Regions from separate parts of the Serratia sp. NFX21 genome, predicted to be linked through region 3. Evidence: predicted binding sites of a transcription regulator. Region 3 holds the regulator's gene; each other region holds the start of a gene.
What was found. Region 3 encodes sigma-54, which starts transcription at its own class of promoters, with help from an activator protein. Its sites were predicted from a motif close to GTTGGCACANNTTTCGCTNT; they were not measured.
Positions count from the first base shown of each region.

Region 1: glnK (P-II family nitrogen regulator) is a predicted target of sigma-54. The motif match lies at 4,100-4,119, and genes of this name have one in related genera.
Region 2: ACNT1W_RS00025 (gamma carbonic anhydrase family protein) is a predicted target of sigma-54. The motif match lies at 3,707-3,726, and genes of this name have one in related genera.

Region 1 covers NZ_CP183196.1:1,594,800-1,602,104, forward strand. The annotation lists gene ACNT1W_RS07480 (Lrp/AsnC family transcriptional regulator) at 1-237, shown strand, start outside; gene ACNT1W_RS07485 (SmdA family multidrug ABC transporter permease/ATP-binding protein) at 329-2,104, shown strand; gene ACNT1W_RS07490 (SmdB family multidrug efflux ABC transporter permease/ATP-binding protein) at 2,097-3,875, shown strand; gene glnK (P-II family nitrogen regulator) at 4,170-4,508, shown strand; gene amtB (ammonium transporter AmtB) at 4,545-5,831, shown strand; gene tesB (acyl-CoA thioesterase II) at 5,928-6,791, opposite strand; gene ACNT1W_RS07510 (YbaY family lipoprotein) at 7,022-7,305, shown strand, end outside.
Region 2 covers NZ_CP183196.1:1,940-9,244, reverse strand. The annotation lists gene dprA (DNA-protecting protein DprA) at 1-580, shown strand, start outside; gene smg (DUF494 family protein Smg) at 552-1,025, shown strand; gene ACNT1W_RS00040 (type I DNA topoisomerase) at 1,051-1,596, shown strand; gene tsaC (L-threonylcarbamoyladenylate synthase type 1 TsaC) at 1,604-2,173, shown strand; gene aroE (shikimate dehydrogenase) at 2,185-3,003, shown strand; gene ACNT1W_RS00025 (gamma carbonic anhydrase family protein) at 3,041-3,583, opposite strand; rRNA gene ACNT1W_RS00020 (16S ribosomal RNA) at 4,120-5,662, shown strand; tRNA gene ACNT1W_RS00015 (tRNA-Glu) at 5,806-5,881, shown strand; rRNA gene ACNT1W_RS00010 (23S ribosomal RNA) at 6,117-7,305, shown strand, end outside.
Region 3 covers NZ_CP183196.1:5,079,342-5,086,646, reverse strand. The annotation lists gene npr (PTS phosphocarrier protein NPr) at 1-266, opposite strand, end outside; gene rapZ (RNase adapter RapZ) at 263-1,117, opposite strand; gene ptsN (PTS IIA-like nitrogen regulatory protein PtsN) at 1,249-1,710, opposite strand; gene hpf (ribosome hibernation promoting factor) at 1,874-2,161, opposite strand; gene rpoN (RNA polymerase factor sigma-54) at 2,185-3,618, opposite strand; gene lptB (LPS export ABC transporter ATP-binding protein) at 3,669-4,394, opposite strand; gene lptA (lipopolysaccharide ABC transporter substrate-binding protein LptA) at 4,401-4,940, opposite strand; gene lptC (LPS export ABC transporter periplasmic protein LptC) at 4,909-5,487, opposite strand; gene kdsC (3-deoxy-manno-octulosonate-8-phosphatase KdsC) at 5,484-6,038, opposite strand; gene kdsD (arabinose-5-phosphate isomerase KdsD) at 6,056-7,042, opposite strand; gene ACNT1W_RS23775 (calcium/sodium antiporter) at 7,063-7,305, opposite strand, start outside.

The sequences.
Region 1 (7,305 bases), 1.8 Mb from region 3:
AGCAGCGAGTGGTATCAACAGTTCGTGCAACTGACCAAGCAGATGCCGGAGGTGCTGGCCTTCTATCGCATGGCGGGAGAGTACGATTACCTGATGCAGGTGGAAGTGGCGGATATGAAGAGTTACGACAGCTTCTACAAGCGCCTGGTGAACGGCGTGCCGGGGCTGATCGACGTCACTTCCAGCTTCGCGATGGAAAAAATCAAATACACCACCGCACTGCCGGTTCCTGAGTGAAAAGTTCACCAAATTGGCAAAGTAACGGTGGTATCCTACTCTGCTGAGGCAGAATGAGAGAAAAAACCATTACATCCTGGAATAAAACTGCGTGAGACTATTTGCTCAAATCGGCTGGTATTTCCGCCGCGAGTGGCGCCGCTACCTCGGGGCGGTGGTGCTGCTGATCATCATTGCCATACTGCAACTGTTGCCGCCCAAGCTGGTGGGGATCATTGTGGATGGCGTCACCGAAAAACAGATGTCCGGCGGCGTATTAATGGCGTGGCTGGGGCTGATGCTCGGCACTGCCGTGGTGGTCTACCTGCTGCGCTATGTGTGGCGGGTTCTGCTGTTTGGCGCATCCTATCAGCTAGCCGTGGAGCTGCGTGAAAACTTCTACCGCCAGCTTAGCCGTCAGAATCCGGCCTTCTATCTGCGCCACCGTACCGGCGATCTGATGGCGCGCGCCACCAATGATGTCGACCGGGTGGTTTTTGCCGCCGGTGAAGGGGTGCTGACGCTGGTGGATTCGCTGGTGATGGGATTAGCGGTGCTGGTGGTGATGAGTACCCAAATTAGCTGGCAGCTGACCCTGCTGTCGCTGATCCCCATGCCGATCATGGCGATCGTCATCAAGTACTACGGCGACCAGTTACACCAGCGTTTTAAATCGGCGCAGGCGGCGTTCTCCAGCCTGAACGATCAGGCGCAGGAAAGCATGACCAGTATCCGCATGATCAAGGCGTTCGGGCTGGAAGATCATCAGTCCAATCAGTTTGCCGAAGTGGCCGCCCAGACCGGGGCCAAAAACATGCACGTAGCGCGGGTGGATGCCCGTTTCGACCCGACGATTTACATCGCCATCGGTACTGCCAATCTGCTGGCTATCGGCGGCGGCAGCTGGATGGTGGTGAACGGTACTCTGACTCTGGGCCAACTGACCAGCTTTGTGATGTACCTCGGCCTGATGATTTGGCCAATGTTGGCGCTGGCCTGGATGTTCAACATCGTTGAACGTGGCAGCGCGGCCTATAGCCGTATCCGCAGCCTGCTGGATGAAGCGCCGGCAGTGACGGACGGCGATCAAGCCTTGCCGGCTGGGCGTGGCAATCTGGCAATCGACATTCGCGCATTTCACTATCCGGGCAATACCCACCCGGCGCTGCACGATGTGGTGCTGAAGCTGGAGCCGGGGCAAATGCTCGGCCTGTGCGGCCCGACCGGTGCCGGTAAATCGACGCTGCTGTCACTGATCCAGCGCCAATTTGATGTTGATGACGGCCAGATCAGCTATCAGGGGCTGCCGCTGACCCAGGTGAAACTCGACGATTGGCGTTCGCGGTTGTCCGTGGTCAGCCAGACACCGTTCTTATTCTCAGACAGCGTGGCGAACAACATCGCGCTGGGCAACCCAGGGGCGACGCAGGAACAGATTGAGCGTGCGGCCCGCCTGGCCAGCGTGCATGAAGATATTTTGCGCTTGCCGCAAGGCTATGAAACCGAGGTGGGTGAGCGTGGCGTGATGCTTTCCGGTGGTCAGAAACAGCGTATTTCCATCGCACGCGCCCTGTTGCTGGACGCGGAAATCCTGATCCTCGACGACGCGCTGTCGGCGGTGGATGGCCGTACCGAACACCAGATCCTGCATAACCTGCGCAGCTGGGGGCAAAACCGCACGGTGATTATCAGCGCGCACCGGCTTTCGGCATTGACCGAAGCCAGCGAGATTTTGGTGATCCAGCACGGCGGCGTGGCTCAGCGTGGTGAACATGCGTCACTGGCGGCCCAACCGGGCTGGTATCGCGATATGTACCGCTATCAGCAACTGGAAGCGGCGCTGGACGAGGCACCGGAAAGCGGCGAGGAGATACTAGCCAATGAATAAGATGCAAAAGCTGTGGCCGACGCTGAAACGGTTGCTGGCTTATGGATCGCCGTACCGCAAACCCTTGGGGCTGGCGGTGTTGATGCTGTGGGTCGCGGCGGCGGCGGAAGTCGCCGGACCGATCCTGGTCAGCTACTTTATCGATAACTACGTTGCCAAAGGGCAGTTGCCGCTGACTATCGTCTGCGGGCTGGCGGCGGCCTATATTCTGCTGGAGCTGTTGGCGGCGGCGCTGCACTATTTTCAGGCGTTGCTGTTTAACCAGGCGGCGGTCGGGGTGGTTCAACGTCTGCGAACGGACGTGATGGATGCCGCATTACGCCAGCCGCTGAGCGCTTTTGATACTCAGCCGGTCGGGCAGTTGATCTCCCGGGTGACCAATGACACCGAGGTGATCAAAGATCTGTACGTGATGGTGGTGTCTACGGTGCTGAAAAGCGCTGCGCTGATTGGCGCTATGCTGGTGGCGATGTTCAGCCTCGACTGGCGCATGGCGTTGGTGGCGATCTGCATCTTCCCGGCGGTATTCGTGGTGATGGGCATTTACCAATACTACAGCATCCCTATTGTACGCCGGGTGCGTAGCTATCTGGCCGACATCAACGACGGTTTTAACGAAGTGATTAACGGCATGGGCGTGATCCAGCAGTTCCGCCAGCAGATCCGCTTCGGCGAGCGCATGAGCGCTGCCAGCCGTTCCCACTATACCGCGCGTATGCAAACGCTGCGGTTGGACGGTTTCCTGCTACGGCCGCTGCTCAGTCTGTTTTCGGCGCTGGTGTTGTGCGGCCTGCTGATGCTGTTCGGTTTCAGCGGCGAAGGGGCGATCGGCGTCGGTGTGCTGTATGCCTTTATCAACTATCTGGGGCGTTTGAATGAGCCGTTGATTGAGTTGACGTCGCAGCAGTCGATTTTGCAGCAGGCGGTGGTGGCCGGTGAGCGTATTTTCGAACTGATGGATCGCCGCCAGCAGAGCTACGGGACGGATGCTCGTCCGCTGGAGAGCGGCCGTATTGATATTGACGACCTGAGTTTTTCCTACCGTGATGACAAAAAGGTGCTGCAGCATATTTCGCTGTCGGTGCCTTCACGCGGCTTCGTGGCGCTGGTCGGCCATACCGGCAGCGGCAAGAGCACGCTGGCCAATCTGCTGATGGGCTATTACCCGGTCGATCAGGGGGAAGTGCGTCTCGACGGACGGCCTCTGTCCAGCCTTTCACACGCTACCCTGCGCCAGGGCATCGCTATGGTGCAGCAGGATCCGGTGGTGATTGCCGAATCGGTACTGGCCAACGTCACTCTGGGGCGTAATATCAGTGAAGAGGCGGTCTGGCAGGCTTTGGAAAGGGTGCAACTGGCTGAGTTGGTTCGCTCTTTCCCTGAAGGCATTCACACCCGGCTGGGCGAGCAGGGTAATAACCTGTCGGTGGGTCAGAAGCAGCTATTGGCGATGGCCAGGGTACTGGTACAGGCACCGAAGATCCTGATCCTCGACGAAGCCACCGCCAACATTGACTCGGGTACGGAACAAGCTATTCAGCGGGCGCTGAGTTTGATCCGCGAGCACACCACGCTGGTAGTGATCGCTCACCGTTTGTCGACCATTGTTGATGCCGATTCGATTCTGGTGTTGCACCGTGGTCAGGCTGTCGAGCAGGGTAACCATCAGCAACTGCTGGCGCAGCAGGGGCGTTACTACCAGATGTATCAGCTACAACTGGTGGGTGAAGAGCTGGCAGCCGCCAACCGCGAAGAAACACAAACTGCATGATCTATGAGGCCGCTTGAGCGGCCTCTTTCTTTTCCCGCCACGCACCATAAACAGGCATCGCTGCGTTTTAAATCCCTTTCTCTGCACTTTTTCGACGCGTCACGCACCAAAGTAGTGCGCAATATTTAATCAATTCCCTGTGCGATAGCCTGCCATTGGCTAGCGGCGTTGCGTTACACCCCTGCCTGGTCGGTTAATTTGCTGAATTAGCGTACCAATCCATTTATGGCATAGCCTTTGCTTTATAAGACTCGTACCAGGGGTGAGTTTGGGCTTAATTCGTGGAGGGGCAATATGAAGCTGGTGACCGTGGTGATTAAACCATTCAAGCTGGAGGACGTGCGTGAAGCCCTATCCTCTGTGGGTATTCAGGGGCTGACCGTAAGCGAAGTAAAAGGCTTTGGTCGCCAGAAGGGGCATGCTGAGCTCTATCGTGGAGCCGAATACAGCGTCAACTTCTTACCTAAGGTAAAAATCGACATCGCTATCGCCGACGATCAGTTAGACGAAGTGGTCGATGTTATCAGTAAAGCGGCCTACACCGGCAAAATCGGTGATGGCAAAATTTTCGTTGCCGAATTGCAACGTGTCATTCGCATTCGCACCGGCGAAACAGACGAAGCAGCACTGTAATCACTGGCTCAGTAAAGTAATGGGGATGGATTGATAATGAAAAAACTTTTATCCATGTTGGGCCTGAGTACGGTAACCATGGTTCCTTCTTTGGCACTGGCCGCTCCGGCGGTCGCAGACAAGGCGGATAACGCCTTCATGATGATTTGCACCGCTTTGGTGCTGTTCATGACCCTGCCGGGTGTCGCTCTGTTTTACGGTGGTTTGCTGCGTTCCAAAAACGTGCTCTCCATGTTGACCCAGGTCACCGTTACCTTTGCCTTGGTGTGCGTGCTGTGGGTGCTTTATGGCTACAGCCTGGCTTTCAGCGAAGGTAACGCCTTCTTCGGCGGTTTCCAGACGGCGATGCTCAAAGGCATTGGCATCGACAGCGTCACCGGGACCTTTAGCCAGATGATCCACGTGGCGTTCCAGTGTTCGTTCGCCTGTATTACCGTTGCGCTGGTGGTGGGCGGCTTTGCCGAGCGTATCCGCTTCTCTGCGGTGGTGATCTTCGCAGCCATCTGGTTCACCATTTCTTACCTGCCGATTGCCCACATGGTGTGGGGCGGCGGCTTCCTGGCCGCTGATGGCGCGTTGGACTTTGCCGGCGGTACCGTTGTGCACATCAACGCAGCGAGTGCCGGTCTGGTTGGCGCTTACCTGCTGGGCAAGCGTGCCGGTTTCGGTAAGGAAGCTTTCAAACCGCACAACCTGCCCATGGTGTTTACCGGGGCTTCCATCCTGTATATCGGCTGGTTCGGCTTTAACGCCGGTTCTGCCAGCGCGGCTAACGGCATTGCGGCCCTGGCGTTCCTGAATACCGTGGTGGCGACTGCCGGCGCGATCCTCTCCTGGACCTTTGCCGAGTGGATTGTTCGTGGCAAGCCTTCGTTGTTGGGCGCCTGTTCCGGCATGATCGCCGGGCTGGTTGCCATCACGCCGGCTGCAGGCACCGTGGGTATTGGCGGGGCGTTGATTATCGGCCTGATTGGCGGTATCGCCGGTCTGTGGGGCGTGGTCACGCTGAAGAAATGGCTGAAGGTAGATGATACCTGCGACGTGTTCGGTGTGCATGGCGTGTGCGGTATCGTCGGTTGCCTGCTGACTGGGGTATTCACCTCGGCCTCGTTGGGCGGTACCGGCTACGCCGAGGGCGTCACCATGGGCCATCAGGTGTGGATCCAGTTGTTGAGCGTAGTGATCACGCTGGTGTGGTCTGGTGTAGCGGCCTTTATCGCCTTTAAAGTGGCAGGGGCCATCGTCGGGCTGCGCGTACCGGAAGAGCAGGAACGCGAAGGTCTGGACGTCAACAGCCATGGCGAGAGTGCCTATAACCAATAAGCCTTGAAGAAGGGCAGTGCGCTAAAATAACTCGAAAAATAATGATGATGCAAAAAGGGCGATGTCACCATCGCCCTTTTTTTTGGCCTGCGTTTATCAGGCTTCGCGCTGGCGGATCACGCCTTCCTGTACCGTGGTGGCAACCAATACGCCGTCACGGGTATAGAATTGACCGCGTACAAATCCACGGGCGCCGGAGGCGGACGTGCTTTCCACCACGTACAGCAGCCAGTCATCCATGCGGAATGGGCGGTGGAACCACATTGAGTGATCGATGGTTGCCACCTGCATGCCCGGCTCCAGGAAACCGACGCCGTGCGGCTGCAGCGCCGTCGGCAGGAAGTTGAAGTCAGACGCATAACCCAGCAGGTACTGATGGATGCGCAGATCGTCCGGCATGGTGCCGTTGGCGCGGAACCATACGTAGCGGTGCGGTTCTTCCACACTGCCTTTCAGCGGATTGTGGAATTTGACCGGACGCATCTCAATCGGTTTCTGGCCGATAAACTTCTCACGCACCTTGTCCGGCAGCATATGCGACAGTTTTTGGGCAATGTCTGACTCAGACATCAGCCCTTCTGGCGGCGGCACGTCCGGCATGGTGTTCTGGTGTTCAAAGCCTTCTTCCGGACTTTGGAAAGAGGCGGTCATGTAGAAAATCGGTTTACCGTGCTGAATGGCGCTGACGCGACGGGCGCTGAAGCTGTTGCCATCGCGCAGAATTTCCACGTCATAAATGATTGGCTTACTGCTGTCGCCCGGACGCAGGAAATAGCTGTGGAACGAGTGGACGCTGCGCTCGGCAGGCACCGTTTGCTTGGCGGCATACAGCGCCTGACCCACCACCTGGCCGCCGAAGACCTGGCGTAATCCCAGATCTTCACTTTGGCCGCGGAACAGCCCTTCTTCAATTTTCTCCAGATCCAGCAGATCGAGGAGGTTTTGCAGTGCCTGGCTCATAAAGTTACTACCCTTTTAATAATCATTTTGCGCAGTGTGCGGAATATCACGGCAAGACGTCAATATATTGCGTTATGGCACAGAGAAAATTGACTGAATGCTGAGCGTTATTAGAGGGCTAAGTGATTAATAGGCAGGACTAAATGGATTTTTCAGTGTTTTGTGCTAAGTTTAATAGGTGCGGTGGTGAAAGCCACCAACATGTTGATAATAAAAAAGGAGAGCGATCCATGAAACTCTGGCAAATCGTAGGTGGAGCAGCTGCATTGACCCTCACCCTGGCGGGCTGTGCCCAAAAGAGTGCGAATGTGCCTGTACCAACAACGGGAAACCCGGCGATTGCGCAAACGCAGATTCAGGGCCCAGCGGTGACTGGCTCGGTTAACATTCGCCAGCGCATTGCGCTGCCGCCGGATGCAGTACTGACCGTCACGCTCTCTGATGCCTCGCTGGCGGATGCTCCGTCTAAAGTCATTGCCCAGCGTGCGGTTCGCACCGAGGGTAAACAGGCACC
Region 2 (7,305 bases), 170 kb from region 3:
CCTGGCAGAACGAATTGTTGAGAACGGTGGGGCGTTGATCTCTGAATATCTGGTCACCGATCTGCCGATGCCCGACCATTTTCCTCGTCGTAACCGTATCATTAGTGGGTTGAGTCTGGGTGTGGTGGTGATTGAAGCCTCTTTGCGTAGTGGAACGCTGATTACCGCACGTTATGCGCTGGAGCAGGGGCGTGAAGTGTTCGCTTTACCTGGGGCGCTGGGCAACCCGATGAGCGAGGGCACGCATTGGTTGATCCAACAGGGAGCCTATCTGGTTACCGGCCCGAAAGAGATCGCTGAACAACTGGGAAGTGGGCTGCATTGGCTGTCACTGAACGAAAATACAACTATTTGTGCGTCAGAGGCCGAAGTTGAATTGCCATTTGCCGATGTGTTGGCTAACGTAGGAGATGAGGTGACACCTGTTGACGTCGTCGCTGAACGTGCCGGCCAACCTGTGCCAGAGGTGGTAATCAAATTACTCGATCTGGAGTTAGCAGGGTGGATCGCAGCTGTACCCGGCGGCTATGTCCGAATAAGGAGGGCAGGCCATGTTCGACGTACTGATGTACTTGTTTGAAACTTATATCCACAATGAACCAGAGATGCGCGTCGATCAGGATCAACTGACTGATGATCTCGCTCAGGCGGGGTTTCATCGGGATGATATCTACAACGCGTTGAATTGGCTTGAAAAACTCGCTGACCTGCAGGAAGGCGAAAATGCGCCGTATTTTATGGATGCCGATCCGCTGGCAATGCGGATTTACACCGAAGAAGAAGGCGTGCGTTTGGATGCCAGTTGCCGTGGTTTCCTCCTGTTCCTGGAGCAGATTCAGGTATTGAACCTCGAAACCCGTGAAATGGTTATCGATCGTGTTATGGCTTTGGATAACACGGAATTCGATCTCGAAGATCTGAAATGGGTGGTGCTGATGGTGCTGTTTAATATTCCCGGATATGAAAGTGCCTATCAGCAAATGGAAGAACTGTTGTTTGAAGTAAACGAAGGTTATCTGCACTGAGCCGATAACATGCATAGAAGAAGTTATGACAAAAGCCGCGATTTTTGCCGCCAGGCAAAATGAACCCTGTCCGGAATGCGGGGCCGAGCTGGTGATCCGCAGTGGTCGCCACGGCCCCTTCCTCGGCTGTACCCGTTACCCTGAATGCCAACATATCCGGCCGCTGAAAGCGCAGGCCGATGGCCATATCGTCAAAATGCTGGATGGACAGGAATGTCCAAAATGCCAGGCGACGCTGGCCTTGCGCCAGGGACGTTACGGCATGTTTATCGCTTGCAGTAACTACCCGGAGTGCGACCACACCGAGGTTATCGATAAACCTGACGAAACCAGTATCAGCTGTCCGCAGTGCGAACAGGGCAAATTGCTGCAGCGGAAATCGCGCTATGGCAAGGTGTTCCACTCCTGCGATCGCTACCCGGAATGCCAGTTTGTTCTCAATTTTAAACCCGTTGCCGGTGAGTGTGAGTACTGCCACTATCCGTTGCTGATGGAAAAGCGCACGGCGAAAGGTCCAACCCTTTGCTGTGCCAGTAAACTTTGCGGGAAACCCGTAGTAACCACAGAATAATGACATCATGAGCTCAGAATCCACAGCCATCTTCACGCCAATTATTGACGCACTGCATAATCAACAGGTCATTGCCTATCCGACCGAGGCGGTGTTTGGCCTGGGTTGCGATCCCGACAGCGAGCAGGCGGTTAATGCCTTATTGGCACTGAAACAGCGCCCATGGGAAAAAGGATTGATCCTGATTGCAGCGGATTACGCACAGTTAACACCTTATATAGATGACACCGCGTTGAACGAACAGCAACGCGCTACGATGTTTGCCAGCTGGCCGGGGCCGGTGACCTGGGTGATCCCTGCCCGGTCGGAAACCTCGCGTTTGCTGACCGGCCGTTTCAATTCGTTGGCTGTACGTGTTAGCGATCATCCGTTGGTACAGCAACTTTGTCGGCAGTTTGGCAAACCGCTGGTATCGACCAGCGCCAACCTCAGCGGGCAGGAACCTTGCCGTAGTGCCGATGAAGTACAGCAGCAGTTTGGTGCCGCTTTCCCGCTGCTGGCCGGCAGCGTCGGTGGCCGTCTTAACCCTTCCGAAATCAGAGATGTCCTGACCGGTGAGCAGATCCGTCAAGGCTAGAGGCAACGTGCATGGAGAAGTTTGCAGTATTCGGTAATCCTATCGGCCACAGCAAGTCACCGCGTATTCATGCGCTATTTGCCGCGCAAACAGGGATAGAACATCCCTATGGCACTGTGCTGGCACCACTGGATGGTTTCGAAACCACTTTGCAGACGTTTATTCAGGCGGGTGGCAAGGGAGCGAACGTCACGGTGCCTTTTAAAGAAAATGCTTATGAAGCGGCGACCGAACTGAGTCAACGAGCCTCGCTGGCCGGTGCGGTAAATACCTTGAAGATACTGCCAGACGGTGGGTTACTGGGTGACAACACTGACGGGATCGGCCTGCTGACCGATCTTGAACGTCAGGGGTTGATCCAACCCAAGGATCGTATCCTGTTGGTGGGGGCTGGTGGCGCGGCACGTGGCGCGATCTTGCCGCTACTGTCTTTTGGTTGTGAAGTGGTGATCACCAACCGTACTTTTAGCCGTGCGCAGACATTGGCGCAGGTGTTCCAGCATCTGGGTGAAATATCCGCGTTACCCCTGGATCAACTTGATCAACAGCGGTTTGATTTAGTGATTAACGCTACGGCATCCGGTATCAGCGGTGACATCCCGGCGCTACCGGTTGGTACGGTCAATGGCCATACGCGTTGTTATGACATGTTTTATCAGCAGGGATTAACTCCGTTTCTGGCCTGGGCGCAGCAACAGGGTGCCACAGAATATGCCGACGGTTTAGGGATGCTGGTGGGGCAGGCCGCGCATGCGTTCCTGCTGTGGCATGGTGTGATGCCGGAGATCGAACCGGTATTGCGCCAGCTGCGTCACGAACTGGCAGTGTAACTCTGAGCCCGTTCCCCTGAGCGGGAACGGGCGCCTGTCAGATATCCTCTGACAAATATTCGTCTTTCCAACGTACATAGTTAGTAGAAGAGTAAAGCAACCCTTCCCGTTCCGCAGCGGTCAATGGGCGAACCTGGCGTGCCGGGCTGCCCATATAGAGATAGCCGCTCTCCAGGCGTTTACCCGGTGCAACCAGGCTGCCGGCACCAATCATCACATCATCTTCTATTACTGCACCATCCAACAGGATCGATCCCATACCTACCAGCACCCGATTGCCAATCGCGCAGCCATGCAACATGGCCTTGTGCCCAACAGTAACGTCTTCACCGATCAATAATGGGTAACCCTCAGGGTTATATTCAGACTTATGGGTTACGTGTAACACGCTGCCATCCTGAATATTGCTGCGTGCACCGATTTTTACTGCGTTCACATCTCCGCGGATAGCAACCAACGGCCAGATACTGACGTCATCGGCCAGCTCAACGTTACCGATCACCACACTGGAAGGGTCGATCATGACGCGCAGGCCCAGTTTAGGAGAGTAATGAAGATAAGAACGTACTGCATCAGACATGGTAATAGGCTCGCATCGGGATCATATTTACCGGCAATACTAGACGTTGGTGGTGGAATTACAACCAACTGAAGTGATGGATCCTGCGGAAAACGGCCCTGATCGCGCAAGATCCACCCGAAAGGGCCGAAAAGTGTGCAAACAGTAAGAAAAGATCAAAAAAGGGGTTGTGCAAAAAACTCGGTTCCCTATAATGCGCCTCCATCGACACGGCGCAAGTGATTCACTTCACATAGCGGCCGGGAAGAAAGAGAAAAAATCCTGAAAATTAGGGGTTGACTCTGAAAGAGGAAAGCGTAATATACGCCACCTCGAGATAGCAAGCTACGGCGGCTAACTCACTGCTCTTTAACAATTTATCAGACAATCTGTGTGGGCACTCCACAAGACGATATCCAGAACCTTCGGGTTCGAAAAAATATCAAGTCTTGAAGAGTGACCAAGCAATAAGTTGTTTCGTTGGCTTGTCCAACTGAATGACTATTACGAAAGTTATTTTCGAGCATCGCTTCACGAGTTGAAGCAAATCAAGCTTTTAATTGAAGAGTTTGATCATGGCTCAGATTGAACGCTGGCGGCAGGCCTAACACATGCAAGTCGAGCGGTAGCACAAGAGAGCTTGCTCTCTGGGTGACGAGCGGCGGACGGGTGAGTAATGTCTGGGAAACTGCCTGATGGAGGGGGATAACTACTGGAAACGGTAGCTAATACCGCATAACGTCTTCGGACCAAAGTGGGGGACCTTCGGGCCTCACGCCATCAGATGTGCCCAGATGGGATTAGCTAGTAGGTGGGGTAATGGCTCACCTAGGCGACGATCCCTAGCTGGTCTGAGAGGATGACCAGCCACACTGGAACTGAGACACGGTCCAGACTCCTACGGGAGGCAGCAGTGGGGAATATTGCACAATGGGCGCAAGCCTGATGCAGCCATGCCGCGTGTGTGAAGAAGGCCTTCGGGTTGTAAAGCACTTTCAGCGAGGAGGAAGGGTAGTGTGTTAATAGCACATTGCATTGACGTTACTCGCAGAAGAAGCACCGGCTAACTCCGTGCCAGCAGCCGCGGTAATACGGAGGGTGCAAGCGTTAATCGGAATTACTGGGCGTAAAGCGCACGCAGGCGGTTTGTTAAGTCAGATGTGAAATCCCCGCGCTTAACGTGGGAACTGCATTTGAAACTGGCAAGCTAGAGTCTTGTAGAGGGGGGTAGAATTCCAGGTGTAGCGGTGAAATGCGTAGAGATCTGGAGGAATACCGGTGGCGAAGGCGGCCCCCTGGACAAAGACTGACGCTCAGGTGCGAAAGCGTGGGGAGCAAACAGGATTAGATACCCTGGTAGTCCACGCTGTAAACGATGTCGACTTGGAGGTTGTGCCCTTGAGGCGTGGCTTCCGGAGCTAACGCGTTAAGTCGACCGCCTGGGGAGTACGGCCGCAAGGTTAAAACTCAAATGAATTGACGGGGGCCCGCACAAGCGGTGGAGCATGTGGTTTAATTCGATGCAACGCGAAGAACCTTACCTACTCTTGACATCCAGAGAATTCGCTAGAGATAGCTTAGTGCCTTCGGGAACTCTGAGACAGGTGCTGCATGGCTGTCGTCAGCTCGTGTTGTGAAATGTTGGGTTAAGTCCCGCAACGAGCGCAACCCTTATCCTTTGTTGCCAGCACGTAATGGTGGGAACTCAAAGGAGACTGCCGGTGATAAACCGGAGGAAGGTGGGGATGACGTCAAGTCATCATGGCCCTTACGAGTAGGGCTACACACGTGCTACAATGGCGTATACAAAGAGAAGCGAACTCGCGAGAGCCAGCGGACCTCATAAAGTACGTCGTAGTCCGGATCGGAGTCTGCAACTCGACTCCGTGAAGTCGGAATCGCTAGTAATCGTAGATCAGAATGCTACGGTGAATACGTTCCCGGGCCTTGTACACACCGCCCGTCACACCATGGGAGTGGGTTGCAAAAGAAGTAGGTAGCTTAACCTTCGGGAGGGCGCTTACCACTTTGTGATTCATGACTGGGGTGAAGTCGTAACAAGGTAACCGTAGGGGAACCTGCGGTTGGATCACCTCCTTACCTAATGATATTGATTGCGTGAAGTGCTCACACAGATTGTCTGATGAAAAAGTAATGAGCAAAAGCGCTACCTGTTGATGTAATGAGTCTCTGACTCATGCTGATACGAACCGATTAAGACGTGAGTCTAATCGGAATTTCGTGTCCCCATCGTCTAGAGGCCTAGGACACTGCCCTTTCACGGCTGTAACAGGGGTTCGAATCCCCTTGGGGACGCCATTCCGATAATGAGTGAAAGACATTATCACCGGTGCTTGCTGCACCGAAAACATCTTAAAGATGACTTTAACGAGTCGTGTTTAAGATATTGCTCTTTAACAATCTGGAACAAGCTGAAAATTGAAACATGACAGCTGAAACTTACTCCTCCGTAGAAGTATTGGAGTAAGGAGTACCCTGTCATAGAGTCTCTCAAATGTAGCAGCATGAAAGTGGAAACACTTTTGGGTTGTGAGGTTAAGTGACTAAGCGTACACGGTGGATGCCTAGGCAGTCAGAGGCGATGAAGGGCGTGTTAATCTGCGATAAGCGTCGGTAAGGTGATATAAACCGTTATAACCGGCGATACCCGAATGGGGAAACCCAGTGCAATTCGTTGCACTATCATACGATGAATACATAGTCGTATGAGGCGAACCGGGGGAACTGAAACATCTAAGTACCCCGAGGAAAAGAAATCAACCGAGATTCCCCCAGTAGCGGCGAGCGAACGGGGAGGAGCCCAGAACCTGAATCAGTTCTTGTGTTAGTGGAAGCGTCTGGAAAGTCGCACAGTAAAGGGTGATAGTCCCGTACACTAAAATGCATTAATTGTGAGTTCGATGAGTAGGGCGGGACACGTGACATCCTGTCTGAATATGGGGGGACCATCCTCCAAGGCTAAATACTCCTGACTGACCGATAGTGAACCAGTACCGTGAGGGAAAGGCGAAAAGAACCCCGGCGAGGGGAGTGAAATAGAACCTGAAACCGTGTACGTACAAGCAGTGGGAGCCTACTTTGTTGGGTGACTGCGTACCTTTTGTATAATGGGTCAGCGACTTATATTTTGTAGCAAGGTTAACCGTATAGGGGAGCCGTAGGGAAACCGAGTCTTAACTGGGCGAATAGTTGCAAGGTATAGACCCGAAACCCGGTGATCTAGCCATGGGCAGGTTGAAGGTTGGGTAACACTAACTGGAGGACCGAACCGACTAATGTTGAAAAATTAGCGGATGACTTGTGGCTGGGGGTGAAAGGCCAATCAAACCGGGAGATAGCTGGTTCTCCCCGAAAGCTATTTAGGTAGCGCCTCGTGAACTCATCTTCGGGGGTAGAGCACTGTTTCGGCTAGGGGGCCATCCCGGCTTACCAAACCGATGCAAACTCCGAATACCGAAGAATGTTATCACGGGAGACACACGGCGGGTGCTAACGTCCGTCGTGAAGAGGGAAACAACCCAGACCGCCAGCTAAGGTCCCAAAGTCATGGTTAAGTGGGAAACGATGTGGGAAGGCATAGACAGCCAGGATGTTGGCTTAGAAGCAGCCATCATTTAAAGAAAGCGTAATAGCTCACTGGTCGAGTCGGCCTGCGCGGAAGATGTAACGGGGCTAAACCATGCACCGAAGCTGCGGCAGCGACGCTTAGGCGTTGTTGGGTA
Region 3 (7,305 bases):
TCGTCAAAACCGGAATTGATCAGTTCGATCACCGCCGCCAGTGCTTTCGCTTCATCCGGGCCGGTGGCTTCCACTTCGATATGACGGCCCTGCGCGGAGTCCAGCATCAGCAGCGCAATCACGCTGCTGGCTTCGGCCTCGGTGCCACTGTCGTTGCGTAGCATCACCTCGGCATCAAAGCTCTGCACCAGCTCAAACAGCTTCATCGCCGGGCGCGCGTGCATCCCCAGCTTGTTTTTGATTTCAACCGTTTGTTTGACCGTCATTGTTTGCGTTTTTCCAGCGTGCGGTGGCGCGACTGCACGTTTTTGCCGCGTGAGCGGAAGTAGTCGGCCAGCTGTTCTGCCACGTAGACTGAACGGTGCTTACCGCCGGTACAGCCAATGGCGACCGTCAGGTAGCTGCGGTTGTTGGTTTCCAGCATTGGCAACCACTGTTCGAGATAGCTGCGGGTCTGGTAGATAAAATTGTGCACTTCGGTGTGGCGATCGAGGAACGAGGCGACGGGTTTATCCAGACCGGTCATTGGGCGCAGTTTCGGATCCCAGTGCGGGTTAGGCAGGAAGCGCACGTCAAACACGTAATCGGCGTCGATTGGAATACCGTGCTTGAAACCAAAGGATTCGAACACCATGGTCAGTTCGCGCTCGCGTTTGCCCAACAGGCGGGTACGCAGCATTTCGGCCAGTTCATGCACTGACATTTCTGAGGTATCGATGATCAGATCGGCCCTGGAGCGCAGTGGCTCAAGCAGGTCGCTCTCTTCATCGATGGCGCTTTCCAGCGACAGGTTCTTGCTCGATAGCGGGTGCAGACGGCGAGTATCACTGTAGCGGCGAATCAGCGTATTACGATCGGCATCGAGGAACAGCAACTGCGGCGAAAAACTGTCCGGCAGTTGAGTCATCGCATATTCAAACACTTCCGGCGATTCCGGCATGTTACGTACGTCGATGCTTACCGCAGCGGAGCTATTGCGTTCCGCCAGCGTATTGGCAAGCTGCGGCAGCAGTACCACGGGCAGGTTATCAACGCAGTAAAAACCCATGTCTTCCAGCGCCCGTAAGGCGACGGATTTCCCTGAACCGGAACGGCCGCTGACAATCATCAGCACCATGTGGCAACTCCCCCTGGCATCTCAGTGGCGTTTATCGCCACCGTTAGAAACTTTAGGATCCCTGTCCGAACCGGGATCCATCGTGGCTAAACAGTATCGTTATCCGGGCTGGAAGTCACGCCAGCCGGGCGTTACTCGGTGATGATTTGGTAAAGCTCTTCGTCACTTTGCGCCGCACGCAGGCGGCGGCATACGGTTTTGTCGGCCAGGCGCTTGGCGACCAGCGACAGAGTATGCAAATGGGTTTTACATTGGTCGGCAGGTACCAGTAAGGCAAACAGCAGATCGACCGGCTGGTTATCAATGGCGTCAAAGGCGATAGGTTGGTCGAGACGGATAAACACGCCAACGGCCCGCAGTGTGTCCTCTTCCAGTTTGCCGTGGGGAATAGCGATACCATTGCCGATACCGGTACTGCCCATGCGCTCGCGGGTGAGAACCGCGTCAAATACTACCTGTGATGACAGGTTGAGCTGTTTTGCGGCCAGTTCGCTGATAATTTCCAAAGCCCGTTTCTTGCTGGTGCAATGGACGGAGCTTCTGGTGCACTCGATGTTTAACACCGAGCTTAATTGCATTGTTTCGTTGTTCATCTCATCTTCACTTAAAACCACACCAGCAAGCAGGAGGCTTGTGAGGTGATTTTTCGCCTTGTTTAACCCTTGATGGCTTATCGGCGCGATACCCATACAGGTAACGCGCCGATGGCCGAGGCTACGTTTGAGCCGTACCCGCTGACGGAAACGGCCCAGAATGTCAGTGTTGTTTCAGTTTGTCTTTATGTTTGTTCAATTGACGCGCCAGTTTGTCGATCAGGCTATCAATTGCAGCATACATGTTCTCGTCTTCCGAGGTGGCGTGCAACTCGCCTCCATTCACGTGCACCGTCGCTTCCGCAATCTGCTGCACTTTTTCCACACTAAGTACGACATACACCTGATTTATGCGATCAAAATACTGTTCGAGTTTGGCGAACTTGGTGTTCACGAACTCGCGCAAAGGTTCGGTGATTTCGATGTGGTGTCCGGTAATGTTGAGCTGCATAATGTCTTCCTTCTCAATAGAGGTCAAACCAACTGTTTACGCTGGTTGGACGGCGGGATGGACAAAGACTCTCGGTACTTGGCGACGGTACGCCGCGCCACGATGATCCCCTGGTCGGAGAGCAGGGTGGCCAGCTTGCTGTCGCTGAGCGGTTTGGCGGGGTTTTCCGCCGCGATCATTTTCTTGACCACTGCCCGGATCGCCGTAGAGGAAGCTTCGCCCCCGCTGTCGGTATTCACATGGCTGGAGAAGAAATATTTCAATTCGAAAATGCCGCGCGGACTGTGCAAAAACTTCTGCGTGGTCACGCGTGAAATTGTCGATTCATGCATCTCCACGGCCTGGGCAATATCTGCCAGCACCATGGGCTTCATAAATTCTGTGCCCTGTTCAAAGAACGCCTGTTGCTGCTCGACGATGCAGCGCGAAACTTTCAGCAGAGTGTCGTTTCGGCTTTCCAGACTTTTGATCAGCCATTTCGCTTCCTGCAAATTGCTGCGGATGTACTGCCCGTCACTGTCGTTACGTGCGCTATTGCCCATCGCGGCGTACTGCTGGTTGATCTTCAAGCGTGGAATGCTGTCGCTATTAAGCTCGACCGTCCAGACATCCTGCACTTTGCGCACCAGCACGTCCGGGATCACATACTCGGATTCGCCGGTGTTGATCGACTGACCCGGACGGGGATCCAATGACTGGATCAGCAACATCGCTTCTTTCAGTGTATCTTCTTTTGAGCGCGTTGTTCGCATCAGGCTGCGAAAGTCGTGGTTAGCCAGCAGGTCCAGATGCTCACTGATGATCAGGCGTGCCTCAGCCAGATAGGGCGTGTCTTTAGCGTACTGGGAAAGCTGAACCAGCAGACAATCGCGCAGGTCGCGCGCGGCGACGCCAACTGGATCAAAACGCTGTACGCGCTTCAATACCGCTTCGACTTCGTCCATTGTCACATTATCGTCACCCAGGCTCTCCAGAATGTCTTCCAGCGGCACGGTGAGATAGCCGGTGTCGTCAACGGCGTCGACGATTGAGGTGGCAATAGCGGCATCGGTGTCGGAAAACGGCGTCAGATCCACTTGCCACATCAGGTAATCCTGCAGGGTCTGGGTGGTCTCGCCCTGATAAACCGGTAGCTCATCGTCACTGTAATCGGTGCGGGTACCGGACGGCGTACCGGCGGTGTAAATTTCGTCCCAGGTGGCGTCGAGCGGCAGCTCTTCGGGCATGTCCTTTTGTTCCAACGCCTCGCGGGTATCCAAACCTTCGGTTTCGACAGTTTCTTTGGCGTCGACTTCTTCGTGCAGGTCGCTCTGTTCAAGCAATGGGTTGCTCTCTAACGCCAGCTGTATCTCCTGCTGGAGCTCAAGCGTGGACAACTGCAGCAGGCGGATAGCCTGCTGGAGCTGGGGGGTCATGGCCAGTTGTTGGCTAAACCTGAGTTGCAAACCTTGCTTCATAATCTTCAGTCTACTTCCGTTAACAGTCGTCCATCAGGACGCGCTGGCACTCAGAGGCGGAATTCTTCGCCCAGATAAACGCGTTTCACCTGCTCATCGGCCAGAATAGCATCCGGCGTGCCGTGGGCAATCAGTTTGCCCTGGCTGACGATATAGGCGCGTTCACACACGTCCAGCGTTTCGCGCACGTTATGGTCGGTGATCAGCACGCCCAGGCCGCTGTCACGCAAGTGCTCGATAATTTTTTTAATGTCGATAACGGAAATCGGGTCAACCCCGGCGAACGGTTCATCCAGCAGGATGAATTTCGGATTCGCGGCCAGCGCGCGGGCGATCTCGACGCGGCGGCGTTCACCACCGGACAGCGCCTGGCCCAGGTTGTCGCGCAGGTGGGAGATATGGAATTCTTCCATCAGCTCTACCGCACGGTCTGCTCGCTGCTCGCTGCTGAGATCTTCACGGATCTCCAGCACGGCCATCAGGTTGTCATACACGCTGAGGCGGCGGAAGATAGAGGCTTCCTGCGGCAAATAACCGATGCCACGGCGCGCACGGGCGTGCAGCGGCAGCAGGCTGATGTCTTCTTCGTCAATCACGATACGCCCGGCATCACGCTGAACGATACCCACCACCATGTAGAAGGTGGTGGTCTTGCCGGCGCCGTTTGGCCCCAGCAGGCCGACGATCTCGCCGGATTTCACTTTCAGGCTGACGTCTTCAACAACTTTGCGGCCCTTGTAGGCTTTCGCCAGGTTTTCTGCGATGAGTGTAGCCATAAGTGATTAGTTACTCTTCTTTTGCCCGTTTTTGTCTTGCAACTGCGACGGTACCAGAACCGTAGTCACGCGTTTGCCTTTGTCGCTAAACGCCTGCATTTGCTGCTGTTGCACCAGATAGGTGATGCGATCGCCTTTTACGTTGCTGTCGAGCTGTTCCAGATAGGCATTCCCGGTCAGGGTCACCAACTGCGACGCCACATCGTAACGGACCTTCTGCGCGTGGCCTTTCACCGGCTTGCCGCTGTCTTGCATCTGATAGAAGGTCACCGGATTGCCAAAGGCTTCGATATAAGTTTTGTTCTGATCGCCGCCCGGACGGGTCACCACAACCTTGTCTGCCTTGATATCGATAGTGCCTTGCTTGATCACCACGTTATCGGTAAAGGTGCTGACGTTGCTCTGCATATCCAGAGACTGTTTCAGTGAGTCAATGCTTACCGGTTGGCTGGAGTCGGACTTCAGCGCCCAGGCGGGTGCGCTGGCGGCCAAAATCAAGCTGCCGATCAACAAATTACGGCTTGGTTTGTTGGTTCTGAATTTCATAGTTGGTCTTAACCTTATCAATCAGCTCAGCGGTTTTGGCCCGCAGGTTCCCACGCATTTTCATGCCGTTAGAGGTGAAGTTCGTCCCATAGAGCGTCACTTCGTCATCCGAAGCCACATCCTGGGTCACCAGGTTCACCTGAGCATTGTCTGTTTTAATTTTTTCCAGCTGTGAGGTGGTGGTCAGGCTGTTCACCTCGACATGGCCGTAAAGATACAGCATCCGGTCTTTAGTCAGTTTGGCGCGATCGGCGCGAACTGACCAGGTGGCCACCGCGTTTTCATCAAACAGCGTCATCACCGGCTGGGTAAACCAGCTTAATTCGTCGGCCTCATAGTACTTTACGTCTTCCGCCACCAGCTTATAGCTCAGCTTGCCGGTCGGATTGTACACTATGGTGACCGTGTGCTGGCTCTGATAAGTCGGGTCTTTACTGTTAGCCGGTCCCGGCATGGCATCATCATTGACATCCGTCATGTTCCAGCCAATCAGCGCCAATGCGATCACCGCCAGCAGGATGGTGATCCAAAGTTTGGTTTTACTCATATCGACAGCCCTTTGGCGTCCTCCAGCTTGTTCTGAGCCAAAAGAATAATGTCACACAGCTCGCGCACCGCACCGCGGCCGCCGGCAATGCGGGTAATATAGTGGGCTCGTGGCAGCAACAGAGGATGTGCATCTGCTACCGCGACCGCCAGGCCAACCTGGGCCATCACCGGCCAGTCGATCAGGTCGTCGCCGATATAGGCTACCTGATCTGCCGTTAGCGACAGTGTATCCAACAGTTCGCGGAAGGCCAAAAGCTTATCGGATTGCCCCTGATAAAGGTGGGTAATACCGAGGGTATTTGCGCGGTCTTCCAGGAGCTTGGCGGAGCGGCCGGTAATAATTGCCACTTCAATATCCGAGGTTTTCAGGCAGCGAATGCCGTAACCGTCGCGTACGTTAAACGCTTTTAGTTCTTCACCGTTGTTGCCCATGAAAATCAGGCCGTCTGACAGCACGCCATCGACATCACAAATCAGCAGGCGGATTTTACCGGCGCGCGCCATGACGTCTTGTTCTACAGGCCCGTAGCAGGTTTCAACCAGACTCATTGAGTTCTCTTCCATAATTAAACGACGCCGGCGCGCAGCATGTCATGCATATGTACCACACCCAGCAACTGGTCGCCATCGGCAACCAGCACTGAGGTGATATGACGTTGCTGCATCAGGTTCAGCGCGTCAACAGCCAGCAGGTTCGGACGCACTCGCACGCCACCGAGCGTCATGACATCGACGATCCTGGCCTCGTTGAGATTGATACCCATATCAAAAATCCGGCGCAGGTCACCATCGGTAAAGATACCGGCGATCTTCATCAGATCGTCACAGATGACCGTCATGCCCAGATTTTTGCGGGTGATTTCCAGCAGCGCGTCGCGCAGTGATGCATCGGCGCTGACGTGGGGAATTTCATCGCCGCTGTGCATGATATCACTCACGCGCAGCAGCAGTCGGCGGCCCAGAGCGCCACCAGGGTGTGACAACGCAAAATCTTCCGGCGTGAAACCGCGGGCTTTCAGCAGGGCGACGGCTAGCGCATCGCCCATCACCAGGGTGGCGGTGGTGCTGGTGGTCGGTGCCAGGCCGAGCGGGCAGGCTTCCTGTGGCACCTTGATGCACAGGTGAATATTCGCCGCTTTGCCCAGCGAGCTTTCCGGGTTGTTGGTCATGCAGATCAACGGGATTTGCTGGCGCTTCAATACCGGGATCAGCGCCTGGATTTCGTTGGACTCGCCGGAGTTGGAGATGGCGAGCACAATATCCTGTGCAGACACCATGCCCAGGTCACCGTGGCTGGCTTCCGCAGGGTGGACAAAGAACGAAGGCGTGCCGGTGCTGGCGAAGGTGGCGGCAATCTTGCAGCCGATATGGCCGGATTTGCCCATGCCCATCACCACCACTTTACCCGTGCATTCGGCGATCAACCCGCAGGCGCGGGTAAAGTCTGCATTGATGTATTGATCGAGCTGAGCCAGCCCGTCACGCTCAATCTGCAGCACTTCTTTGCCTGCCTGCTGAAAATCAAAGCCTGGTTGCAACTGAATGTTCGACATACTCATTCCCGCTCGTCGGTTTAGCCGAAAGTACTGAAAGGGTTAAAAAACAGCACCGCAAGATACGCAATAAAGCCACATAATAACAGAGCCCCTGCCAGATGACCGATGCGATGTTTACGCCCAACGCACAAGGCGGTGAGCACAATGCTGACCGCCAGCATCACCCAGTAATCGCGGTGGAAGGCGGCGCCATCGACACTGCCAGGGGACAGCAGGGCGGGGACACCCAGCACTATCACCGTATTGAAAATGTTGGAGCC